DNA from 2 places in the Denitratisoma sp. DHT3 genome. Region 2 is predicted to be linked to the other one. Evidence: predicted binding sites of a transcription regulator. Region 2 holds the regulator's gene; the other holds the start of a gene.
The links. The regulator sigma-54, encoded in region 2, starts transcription at its own class of promoters, with help from an activator protein. The targets are predictions, from matches to a motif close to TGGCACNNTTCCTGCT.
Positions count from the first base shown of each region.

Region 1: a site for sigma-54 is predicted at 2,569-2,584, ahead of B9N43_RS09960 (TorF family putative porin). Genes of this name have one in related genera too.

Region 1 is NZ_CP020914.1:2,155,491-2,160,591, forward strand. It holds gene B9N43_RS09950 (ammonium transporter) at 1-1,340, opposite strand, end outside; gene glnK (P-II family nitrogen regulator) at 1,351-1,689, opposite strand; gene B9N43_RS09960 (TorF family putative porin) at 1,717-2,520, opposite strand; gene B9N43_RS09965 (accessory factor UbiK family protein) at 2,737-2,979, shown strand; gene B9N43_RS09970 (YceI family protein) at 2,993-3,592, shown strand; gene B9N43_RS09975 (YifB family Mg chelatase-like AAA ATPase) at 3,641-5,101, shown strand, end outside.
Region 2 is NZ_CP020914.1:2,620,824-2,625,924, reverse strand. It holds gene hprK (HPr(Ser) kinase/phosphatase) at 219-1,163, opposite strand; gene ptsN (PTS IIA-like nitrogen regulatory protein PtsN) at 1,148-1,606, opposite strand; gene hpf (ribosome hibernation-promoting factor, HPF/YfiA family) at 1,732-2,046, opposite strand; gene B9N43_RS12065 (RNA polymerase factor sigma-54) at 2,058-3,488, opposite strand; gene lptB (LPS export ABC transporter ATP-binding protein) at 3,491-4,213, opposite strand; gene recX (recombination regulator RecX) at 4,251-4,685, opposite strand; gene recA (recombinase RecA) at 4,682-5,101, opposite strand, start outside.

The DNA of each region.
Region 1 (5,101 bases), 470 kb from region 2:
GTGACGCCCACGCCGGTGGCCTGGACGATCACTTGATCGACGATGGCGTAGTTGTCGGCGACCTTGTCCGCCACGTAGTCGTAGATGCCGGTGCCGCCCAGGCTGGGGGACGCGAAGACGCCGGTGAGCAGGGCGCCGAGGATGCCGCCGACGCCATGCACGCCGAACACGTCGAGCGAGTCGTCCATGCCCAGCATCTTCTTCAGGCCATTCACGCCCCACAGGCAGATCACGCCGGCCAAAAGGCCGATCACCAAGGCGCCGCCGACGCCGACGAAGCCGCAGGCGGGGGTGATCGCCACCAGGCCGGCGACCGCGCCGGAGGCGGCGCCCAGCATCGAGGGTTTGCCCTTGATCAGCCATTCCGCGCCCATCCAGGACAGCGCCGCGACGGCGGTGGCGAGCCAGGTGTTGACGAAGGCCAGGGCGGCGGCGCCGTTGGCTTCGAGCGCCGAGCCGGCGTTGAAGCCGAACCAGCCGAACCACAGGAGCGACGCGCCGATCATGGTCATGGTCAGGGAGTGCGGAGCCATCGAATCCTTGCCCCAGCCCACGCGCTTGCCGACCAGGAAGGCGCCCACCAGGCCGGCGACGGCGGCGTTGATGTGCACCACGGTGCCACCGGCGAAGTCGAGCGCGCCCTTCTGGAACAGCCAGCCCGCGGTGGCGTTGAGCTTGTCGGCCGCCTCGGCGGAGACGTAGCCGTCGGGACCGGCCCAGTACCAGACCATGTGGGCCATCGGCAGATAGCTGAAGGTGAACCACAGCACGGCGAACAGCAGTACGGCGCTGAACCGGATGCGTTCGGCGAAGGCGCCGATGATCAGCCCCACCGTGATGGCCGCGAAGGCACCCTGAAAGGGGATGTAGGCCAACTCGGGCAGCGCGACGCCCTTGCTGAAAGTGCCAGCCAGGGAGTCCACCGTCACGCCCTTCAGGAACAGCTTGTCGAGACTGCCGAAGAAGGCGTTGCCCTCGGTGAAGGCGATGCTGTAGCCGTAGATCGCCCACAGCACGCTGATCAGCGAGAAGATCACGAACACCTGCATCAGCACCGACAGCATGTTCTTGCTGCGCACCAGGCCACCATAGAACAAGGCCAGGCCGGGGATCGACATCAGGATCACGAAGGCCGTGGCGACCATCATCCAGGCCGTGTCGCCCTTGTTGGGCACGGGGGCGGGGACGGCGGCCGGTGTCTCGGGAGTGGCGGTGGCAGCCGCCGGCGCCGCCATGGCGGCGACCGCGGGCACGGCCTCGGCCGGCTTGTCGTCGGCCCGGGCGCCGCTGCCGATGGCGAGCGTCGCCACGCTCAGCAGGATTGCGAGCAGTTTTTTCATGATGGCTCCTTCACAGGGCGTCCTCACCGGTCTCGCCGGTGCGGATGCGGATGACTTGCTCGAGGTCGAAGACGAAGATCTTGCCGTCGCCGATCTTGCCGGTGCTGGCGGATTTCTCGATGGCTTCGACGACCAGGTCGAGGATGCCGTCGCTGACGGCGGCCTCGACCTTCACCTTGGGCAGGAAATCGACGACATATTCGGCGCCGCGGTAAAGCTCCGTGTGGCCCTTCTGCCGGCCGAAGCCCTTGACCTCGGTGACGGTGATGCCCTGCACGCCGACGGCGGCCAGGGCCTCGCGCACTTCGTCAAGCTTGAACGGCTTGATGATGGCGGTGATCAGTTTCATGGTGGTGTCCTCGCGAAATGGTCTGCATCAGAAGGTCTTGGTGAAACTCAGGACCGCCTTGCCCTTGGCCACGTTGGAAAAACCCGAGGTGGAACCGGCGCCGGCGACGAAACCCGAATTCGGCCAGGAATAGGTCTCGCCCGGCTTGCCCTTGGCATTGGTGTCGGAATACGACAAGCCGACCACGCCGAAGCCCACATCCTTGGTCACGCCCAGTTTCACGTCGGTGTAGTCGGCGACCCCCAGGTCACGCACCTTCTGGTGGCCGACGTGGGCGGCCAGGCCCCAGCCGTCGCCCAGATCCAGGCTGTAGTTGGCCTCCAGGTAGCCGCTGCCGCGGGTACTGCCGCCGCTGGCGGAATACCAACCGATGAAGTGGTCGGAAATCGCGCGGGAATACTTGACGGTGAAGGTCTTGTAGCCGATGGCGCCGTAGATCTCGGTGGTGTTCGGATTGGCGCCGAAGGCATTGGCGGGGCCGTGGTTGGAATAAATATAGGCGATCGCGCCGACGTCGTAGCTCCAGTCGCCGCCAGCGAAGGCGCTCTTGTAGCCACCGTAGAGATCGAGTTCGGTGTTGCCCTTGCCGGTGTAGTCCTTCACCCAGGAGATGGTGGAGCCCCACGCGCCCAGGTAGAAGCCGCCGGGATGGGCGTAGTCGACGCCGCCTTGCAGGGCCGCGTCGCCATGCGTCTGGCTGATGCCGCGGAACAGGTAGTCGGACACCACGCCGACGTTGAAACTGAAGGGCGAGGTTGGCCCGGCCTCTTCCGCCAGGACAGGCAGCGAAAACAGTCCGGCGAGGGCGATGACGATGACGGATTTCTGCATGGCGTTTCTCCTATAAGAACCTATAAAAAAACAACACAGGTTCTCTTTCGCATAGACCATGCCAAGCGAAGAAAACCGCTCAATGGCGGCTTTTTCGCCCAGACTCGCGCCGCAATGCACCGAATTGTCCCATCGTCCCGGACCGATGCACCAAGACAGTGCCGATGCATAAAACCGCCGTGCTAGACTCGATCCACCCTCACGAAAGATGTCGCCATGAGCCCGACCCAGCTGTTCGATGAAGTCGCCCATCGCCTTTCCCAACTGGCGGCCACCAGCCCGGCCGCCGACCTGGAAAAGAACGCCCGCGCCCTGATGACCGGACTTTTCAGCCGCCTGGATCTGGTGACCCGTGAGGAATTCGAGATTCAACGGGCGTTGCTGGCGCACGCCCGGGAGCGCATCGACGCTCTGGAAGCGCGGGTTGCGCAGCTGGAACAGGCGAAGCCGGGCCAGTAGCCGAGGCGCCGTCATGGCCTGGCCGACGCGCCGGCCCTGGCATTTGCTCCGGGCCGGCCTGCTCACGCTGATCTTCCTGGCGCCCCTGCCGGGCCGGGGCGAAGAGACCCGCTACCGGATCGACCCCACCCACACCTTCCCGAGCTTCGCCGTCAGCCATCTCGGCTTCTCCCATCACCGCGGACGCTTCGACCGCAGCGAAGGCACGATCGCCCTCGATCTCGCGGCGGGGCGGGGCCGCATCGAGGTGTCGATCGACGCGGCCTCGATCAATACGGGCGATCCGGCATTGGAGAAAGTGCTGCGGGAGGCGAACTTCCTCGACGCAGACCGATATCCGACCATCCGTTTCAGCGGCGACCGCTTCTACTTCCGCGACGGGATTCCCAGCGGCGTGGACGGCGCACTGACCCTGCGCGGCGTCACCCGCCCGCTGGGCCTGGCGATCAACCATTTCCACTGCGGACTGCATCCGCTCACCCGCAAGCAGACCTGCGGCGCCAACGCCGTCACCATCCTGCGCCGTTCCGAATTCGGCATGACCCATCTGGTGCCGCTGGTGGGCGACGAGGTCAGGATCGAAATCCAGATCGAGGCGACCCGCGGCGAATGACAGGCGCCGAGTGAATTACAATGACATTTTTATGCCAGGGTATTTCACATGTCGCTCGCCACCCTCCACAGCCGGGCCCTCTGTGGCATGGACGCGCCACCGGTGACGGTGGAGGTGCATATCGCCAACGGTCTGCCGTCCTGTACCCTGGTGGGTCTGCCGGATACCGAAGTGAAGGAGGCCCGCGACCGGGTGCGCGCGGCAATCCAGAACTGCGGCTTCGAGTTTCCCGCGCGCCGCATCACGGTGAATCTGGCGCCGGCGGACCTGCCCAAGGAGTCCGGGCGCTTCGATCTGCCGATCGCATTGGGCATTCTGCTGGCCTCGGGACAGATCCGGGCGACAGGAACCGACGCGCTGGAATTCGCCGGTGAGCTTTCCCTGTCGGGGCAGTTGCGGCCGATCCGCGGCGCATTGGCGATGTGCGCCGCCGGAGGCACCACCGGCCGGACCTGCGTGCTTCCCGCCGAAAACGCCGCCGAGGCGGCCCTGGTGCAGAGCGTCACCGTGCTGCCGGCACGCAGTCTGGGAGAGGTTTGCGCCCATCTGGCCGACCAGCAGACCTTGGCACCCTACGGCGGCAGCCCGGCGCCGCACGCACCGGCCTATCCGGATCTGGCGGAGGTGAAAGGCCAGGCCCAGGCCCGGCGCGCCCTGGAGGTGGCCGCGGCGGGCGGGCATTCGCTCTTGCTGAGCGGTCCGCCCGGCACCGGCAAGTCGATGCTGGCCAGCCGCCTGCCGGGCATCCTGCCGCCGATGAGCGATGCCGAGGCACTGGCCAGTGCCGCCGTGCACTCGCTCGACGGCAGCTTTCGGGTCGAGCGTTGGGGGCAGCGTCCGTTCCGCGCGCCGCACCATTCCGCCTCGGCGCCGGCCCTGGTGGGTGGCGGCAGCGTGCCGCGGCCGGGAGAGATTTCCCTGGCCCACGAAGGCGTGCTGTTTCTCGACGAACTACCCGAGTTCGAGCGTCGGGTGCTGGAAGCCCTGCGCGAACCGCTGGAGTCGGGCCATGTCTGCGTCTCCCGCGCCGCGCGCCGCGCCGAGTTTCCCGCCCGCTTCCAACTGGTGGCGGCGATGAACCCCTGCCCCTGCGGCTACCTGGGCCACCCCGCCAACCGCTGCCGCTGCACCCCGGACCAGGTGGCGCGCTACCGGAACAAGCTCTCCGGTCCCTTGCTGGATCGCATCGACCTGATGATCGAAGTGCCCGCCCTTCCCCAAGCCGACTTGCAGCACGCACCCGACGGCGAGGCCTCGGCGCCGGTCGCCGCCCGGGTGGTCCGGGCCCGGCAGCGACAGCTGGAACGCCAGGGACAGCCCAATGCGCGGCTGGGCGTGGCCGACACCGAAGCCCTGTGTCGGCCCGACGCGGCCGGACAGGCCCTGCTCAAACAGGCCATAGCACGCCTGGGGCTCTCGGCCCGGGCCTATCACCGCATCCTGCGGGTGGCGCGCAGCATCGCCGACCTGGCCGCCAGCGACGCCATCGCCCGACCCCACATCGCCGAG
Region 2 (5,101 bases):
GGCGAAACTCCTTGTGTGAGGAAAGGGAAGGATCTGTCCGACCCGGGGAAGCGCGACGACACGTTTCCGACAGTCGGAAAATCCAAATCGCATATTACTCCCGCCACCAGTATTCGGTATAGATATTTTTCAGGGCAACGCTTATCAAGTCCGTTCGCACCGAGTCCTGCGGCGAGGCTCAGGACAGACTGCGACGGCCCGGACGGATGAGCGTTTCCTCAGATATCGCCGGAGCCGGCTTCCAGCGCCCGCTGCTGGCGGTCGAGGAATTCCTGCATGCAGTCGATGCCGCGCAGTTGCAGGATGGTGGAGCGAACCGCGGTTTCCACCAGGACCGCGAGATTGCGGCCGGCAGCCACGGGCACGGTGACGCGGCGCACCGGCACTCCCAGGATGGTCTCGTTCTGCGCGTCCAGGGGCAGGCGCGCCGCCTGGGGCACGCCGGGCTGGGGCCGCTGCAGGTGGCAGATCAGGCGCAGGCGCATCTTGCGCCGGCAGGCGGTCTCGCCGAAGACGGTGCGGATGTTCAAGAGCCCCAGGCCGCGCACCTCGATGAAGTCCTTCAGCAACTCGGGGCAATGGCCTTCCAGGGCCTCGGGCGAGAGACGGGAGACTTCCACCACGTCGTCGGCCACCAGGCCGTGGCCGCGGGTGATCAACTCCAGCGCCAGTTCGCTCTTGCCCACGCCGGAATCGCCGGTGAGCAGCACCCCCACGCCCAGCACGTCCATGAACACGCCGTGGAGCGAAATGGTCTCGGCGAATTCCCGCGACAGGTAGAGCCGCAGGGCGTCGATCACCATCGCCGCCGGGTGGGGCGTCGAGAACAGCGGTGTGCGGCCCCGCTCGCATTCCTCCAGGACGAAATGAGGGACTTCGCAGCCGTCGGCGACGATCACGCCGGGGCTGTTGGCGGCGATGAAGTCGCGCATCTGCTGACGCATTTTTTCTTCGGGGATGCGCTGCGACCAGGCGACCTCGGGGGCGCCGAAGACCTGGATGCGCTCCGGGTGGATGACGTTGACGTGGCCGACCAGGTCGGCGGGAGAAATGTCGTCCCGGGTCACCCGGATGGGCAGGTTCAGGTCGCCGCAGATGCGGGTCAGGCCCAAGCGTTCGCGCTTGGTCTCGAACAGTTCGGCGATGGTCAGCTTGCGCGCCATTGGGCGATCCGCTCGCGCAGCGTCGCGGCATCCGGAGTGCTGAGCAGCGTCTCGCGGAAGGTCTTGTCCGAGAACATCTGCGCCAGCTCGGACAGCAGTTGCAGGTGCCGCTCCGTGGCGGCTTCCGGCACCATCAGGACGAACATCAGATCGACGGGCTGGCCGTCGGGGGAATCGAAGGGGACCGGCGTGGCCAGGCGGAAGAACGCGCCCAGCGCCTCCTTGATGCCCTTGATGCGGCCGTGGGGGATGGCGACGCCCTGCCCCAGGCCGGTGGAGCCCAGCTTCTCGCGGGCGAAGAGGGCGTCATAGACCGTGGCACGGGCGATCCCATGACGGTTTTCGAACAGCAGTCCGGCCTGTTCGAAAACCCGCTTCTTGCTGCTGGCATCCAGGTCGAGCAGGATGTTGTCGACCGGCAGGATTTTGGCGATTTGGTTCATCAGGATCAAAGGCGGCGATCAGGCGATGCGGCAAAAAGCACGTTACAGGGAAATCCCGCTATTTGAGCGGGGTAAAGGACCGCTTATGGAGTGCTTTTCACCGCTTCGCCTTCGGGTTCAACAACTCATTCGACCGGGTGGTGCTTGTCGCGGGCATGCTCGGTGATCCGCTCCTTGTGGCGCAGCACTTGGCGGTCGAGCTTGTCCACCACGGCGTCGATGGCGGCGTAGAGGTCGTCGTTGGTGGCGTCGGCGTAGATGTCCTTCCCCTTCACGTGCAGCGTGATTTCCGCTTTTTGACGCAGTTTTTCCACGGAAAGGATGACGTGGACGCTGGTCACGTGGTCGAAATGCCGGATCACGCGGTCGAGCTTGCCTGTGGCATAGTCATGAATGGCGGGCGTGACCTCCACGTGATGGCCGGTGATGTTCAAATTCATGGTGTCTCCTTTCAGAGCGTCTTTCTCAGGTTGACCGGCGGAATGCTCAGGGATTCGCGGTACTTGGCGACGGTGCGCCGCGCCACCACGATACCCTGCTCGCCGAGGATTTCCGCGAGCCGGCTGTCGGAGAGCGGTTTCTTGCCGTTCTCGGCGCCGACCAACTGCCTGATCAGCGCCCGGATCGCGGTGCTGGAGGCCGCGCCGCCCGTGTCGGTGGCGACGTGGCTGCCAAAGAAGTATTTGAGTTCGAAAATGCCGCGCGGGCTGGCCAGGTATTTCTGCGTGGTCACGCGCGAGATGGTGGATTCGTGCAGGCTCACGGTGTCGGCGATCTCGCGCAGGGTCAGCGGCCGCATCGCCACTTCGCCATGGTCGAAAAAAGCCCGCTGCCGGTCCACGATGGCTTGGCTGACCCGCAGGATGGTGTCGAAACGCTGCTGCACGTTCTTGATCAGCCACCTGGCTTCCTGCAGGTGGCCGGCCAGGCTGCTGCCCCGGTTCTGGCGCAGGATGTCGGCGTAGAGCCGGTTGATGCGCAGGCGCGGCATCGCCTCGCCGTTGAGGCTGGCGAGCCACTGGCCGCGCAGCTTGCGCACCACCACGTCCGGCACCACGTAGCGGGTGTCGAGCGCCGCATATTGCGCGCCGGGCCGCGGATTCAGGCTCAGGATCAGGTTCTGGGCGTCGCGCAGGGCGTCGTCGGTGCAATTCAGGGCTTTCCTGAGGCGGACGAAATCCCGCGCCGCCAATTGTTCCAGATGGCCGCGGACGATGGCGCAGGCCAGTTCCCGCGTCGCGGTCGCGGGGCGCGCCAGCAGTTGCAACTCCAGACACTCCTGCGGACTGCGGGCGCCGATGCCGACCGGATCGAAATGCTGCAGATGACGCAGGGCGATCCGCAATTCCTCCAGCCGCGACTCCGGGTCGCCGCCGAAATCCTCCGGCAGCAGATCGAGCAGGTCGTCCAGCGGCTGCGCCAGATAGCCGTCCTCGTCCAGCGCTTCGATCAGGAAGGCGACCAGCGCCCGCTCGCGGCTGGAAATCTGGGTCAGCGCCAGTTGCGCCAGCAAATGATCGCGCAGGCTGGTGGCGGATGCCTGGATGTCGCCGGCGTCGTTGTCCTCGTCCGGGTCCTTGCTGCCCGGACCGGACGGCAGTTCCGCGCCCCAGCCCAGCTCTTCGTCCTCGCGCGGCGCTGGCGCCTCGTCCGCCGCGGCCGGCTCCGGGGCGGAAGCCTGGGGCAGGTCGCCGGCCGGGGGCGCGAAAGTGGCGCCATCGTCGCCTGGCTCCTCGCGTTCCAGCAGCGGATTTTCCTGGAGGAACTGCTCGATCTCCTGATTCAGCTCCAACGTCGACAACTGCAGCAGCCGGATCGACTGCTGCAACTGCGGCGTCAACGCCAAGTGCTGGGAGAGCTTGAGCTGGAGCGTCTGTTTCATGACTACATGCGGAAGTTCTCGCCGAGGTACACGCGCCGCACGCTTTCATTATGAACGATTTCCTCGGGGCGGCCAGAGGCCAGCACCTCGCCCTCGTTGATGATCGTCGCCCGGTCGCAGATGCCCAGGGTTTCCCGCACGTTGTGGTCGGTGATGAGGATGCCGATGCCCCGCTCCTTGAGGAAGCCGATGATTTTCTGGATGTCGATCACCGCGATCGGGTCGACGCCGGCGAAGGGCTCGTCGAGCAGGATGAAGTGCGGCTCGGTGGCCAGGGCGCGGGCGATCTCCACCCGGCGCCGCTCGCCGCCGGAGAGGGAAATGGCGGCGCTGTCCTGGATGTGGGAGATGTGCAGTTCCTGCAACAGATTGTCCAGCCGGCCTTCCACCTGCTGCTCGTCCAGGTCCTGCAGTTCCAGCACCGCCCGGATGTTGTCGGCGACGCTGAGACGGCGGAACACCGAATTCTCCTGGGGCAGGTAGGACAGCCCCAGCCGCGCCCGCTTGTGGATGGGCATGTGGGTCAGGGTCTTGTCGCCCAGCTGGATGCTGCCGCCGTCCGAGGCCACCAGGCCGACGATCATGTAGAAGCAAGTGGTCTTGCCGGCGCCGTTCGGGCCCAGCAGGCCCACCACTTCGCCGCCGTTGACGTCGAAGGAGACGTCCTTCACCACGGTGCGGGACTTGTATTTCTTGCGCAGGTTCTGCGCGGCGAGCTTGGTCATGGGGTCCCCACCCTCGAGGTGGCTCCCCGGAGGGTGTTCATTCTGCGAGCTCCTTCAATACTTTGCGAATCACGTCGGTGCCAAAGCCGCGGGACTGGAGGAAACGCGCCTGGCGCGCCCACTCGCGCGCATCCGTCGGCGCCGAGCCGAATTTGCGCGCCCAGAGGGTCCGTACCCGCTCCAGTTCGTCGGGCAGGTCGGCGGCGGCCAGGCGCGCGGCGATGGTCTCCTCGGCCACGCCCTTGCCGCGCAGGGTCTGGCGCAGCTTGGCCGCCCCCAGGCGCGCGCCCTGGCTGCGCAGGTAGCTGTCGGCGAAACGGGCGTCGGAGAGCAGGTTGGCGTTTTGCAGTTCGGTCAGCACGGTGTCCACTTCCTCGGGGCTGCCGTGGGGGGAAAGCTTGCGTGCCAGCTCCGCCCGGCTGTGTTCCCGCCGGGCCAGGAGCCGGATGGCGCGAGGCTTCAGATCATTCACGCGGCGTCCGCGCCGCTGCCGGCAGGCAGCACGCTGACCCCCAGGGCGGTGCGGACCTTGTTTTCGATCTCCTGCGCGAGCTCGGGGCGCTCGCGCAGGAATTCGCGGGCGTTGTCCTTGCCCTGGCCGATCTTCTCGCCGTTGTAGGCGTACCAGGCGCCGGACTTGTCCACGATCTTGTGCTCCACGCCCAGGTCGATGATCTCGCCCTCGCGGGAAATGCCCTCGCCGTAGAGGATGTCGAAATGGGCTTCCCTGAAGGGGGGCGCCACCTTGTTCTTGACCACCTTGACCCGGGTCTCGTTGCCCACCACCTCGTCGCCCTTCTTGATCGCGCCGGTGCGGCGGATGTCCATGCGCACCGAGGAGTAGAACTTCAGCGCGTTGCCGCCGGTGGTGGTCTCGGGGTTGCCGAA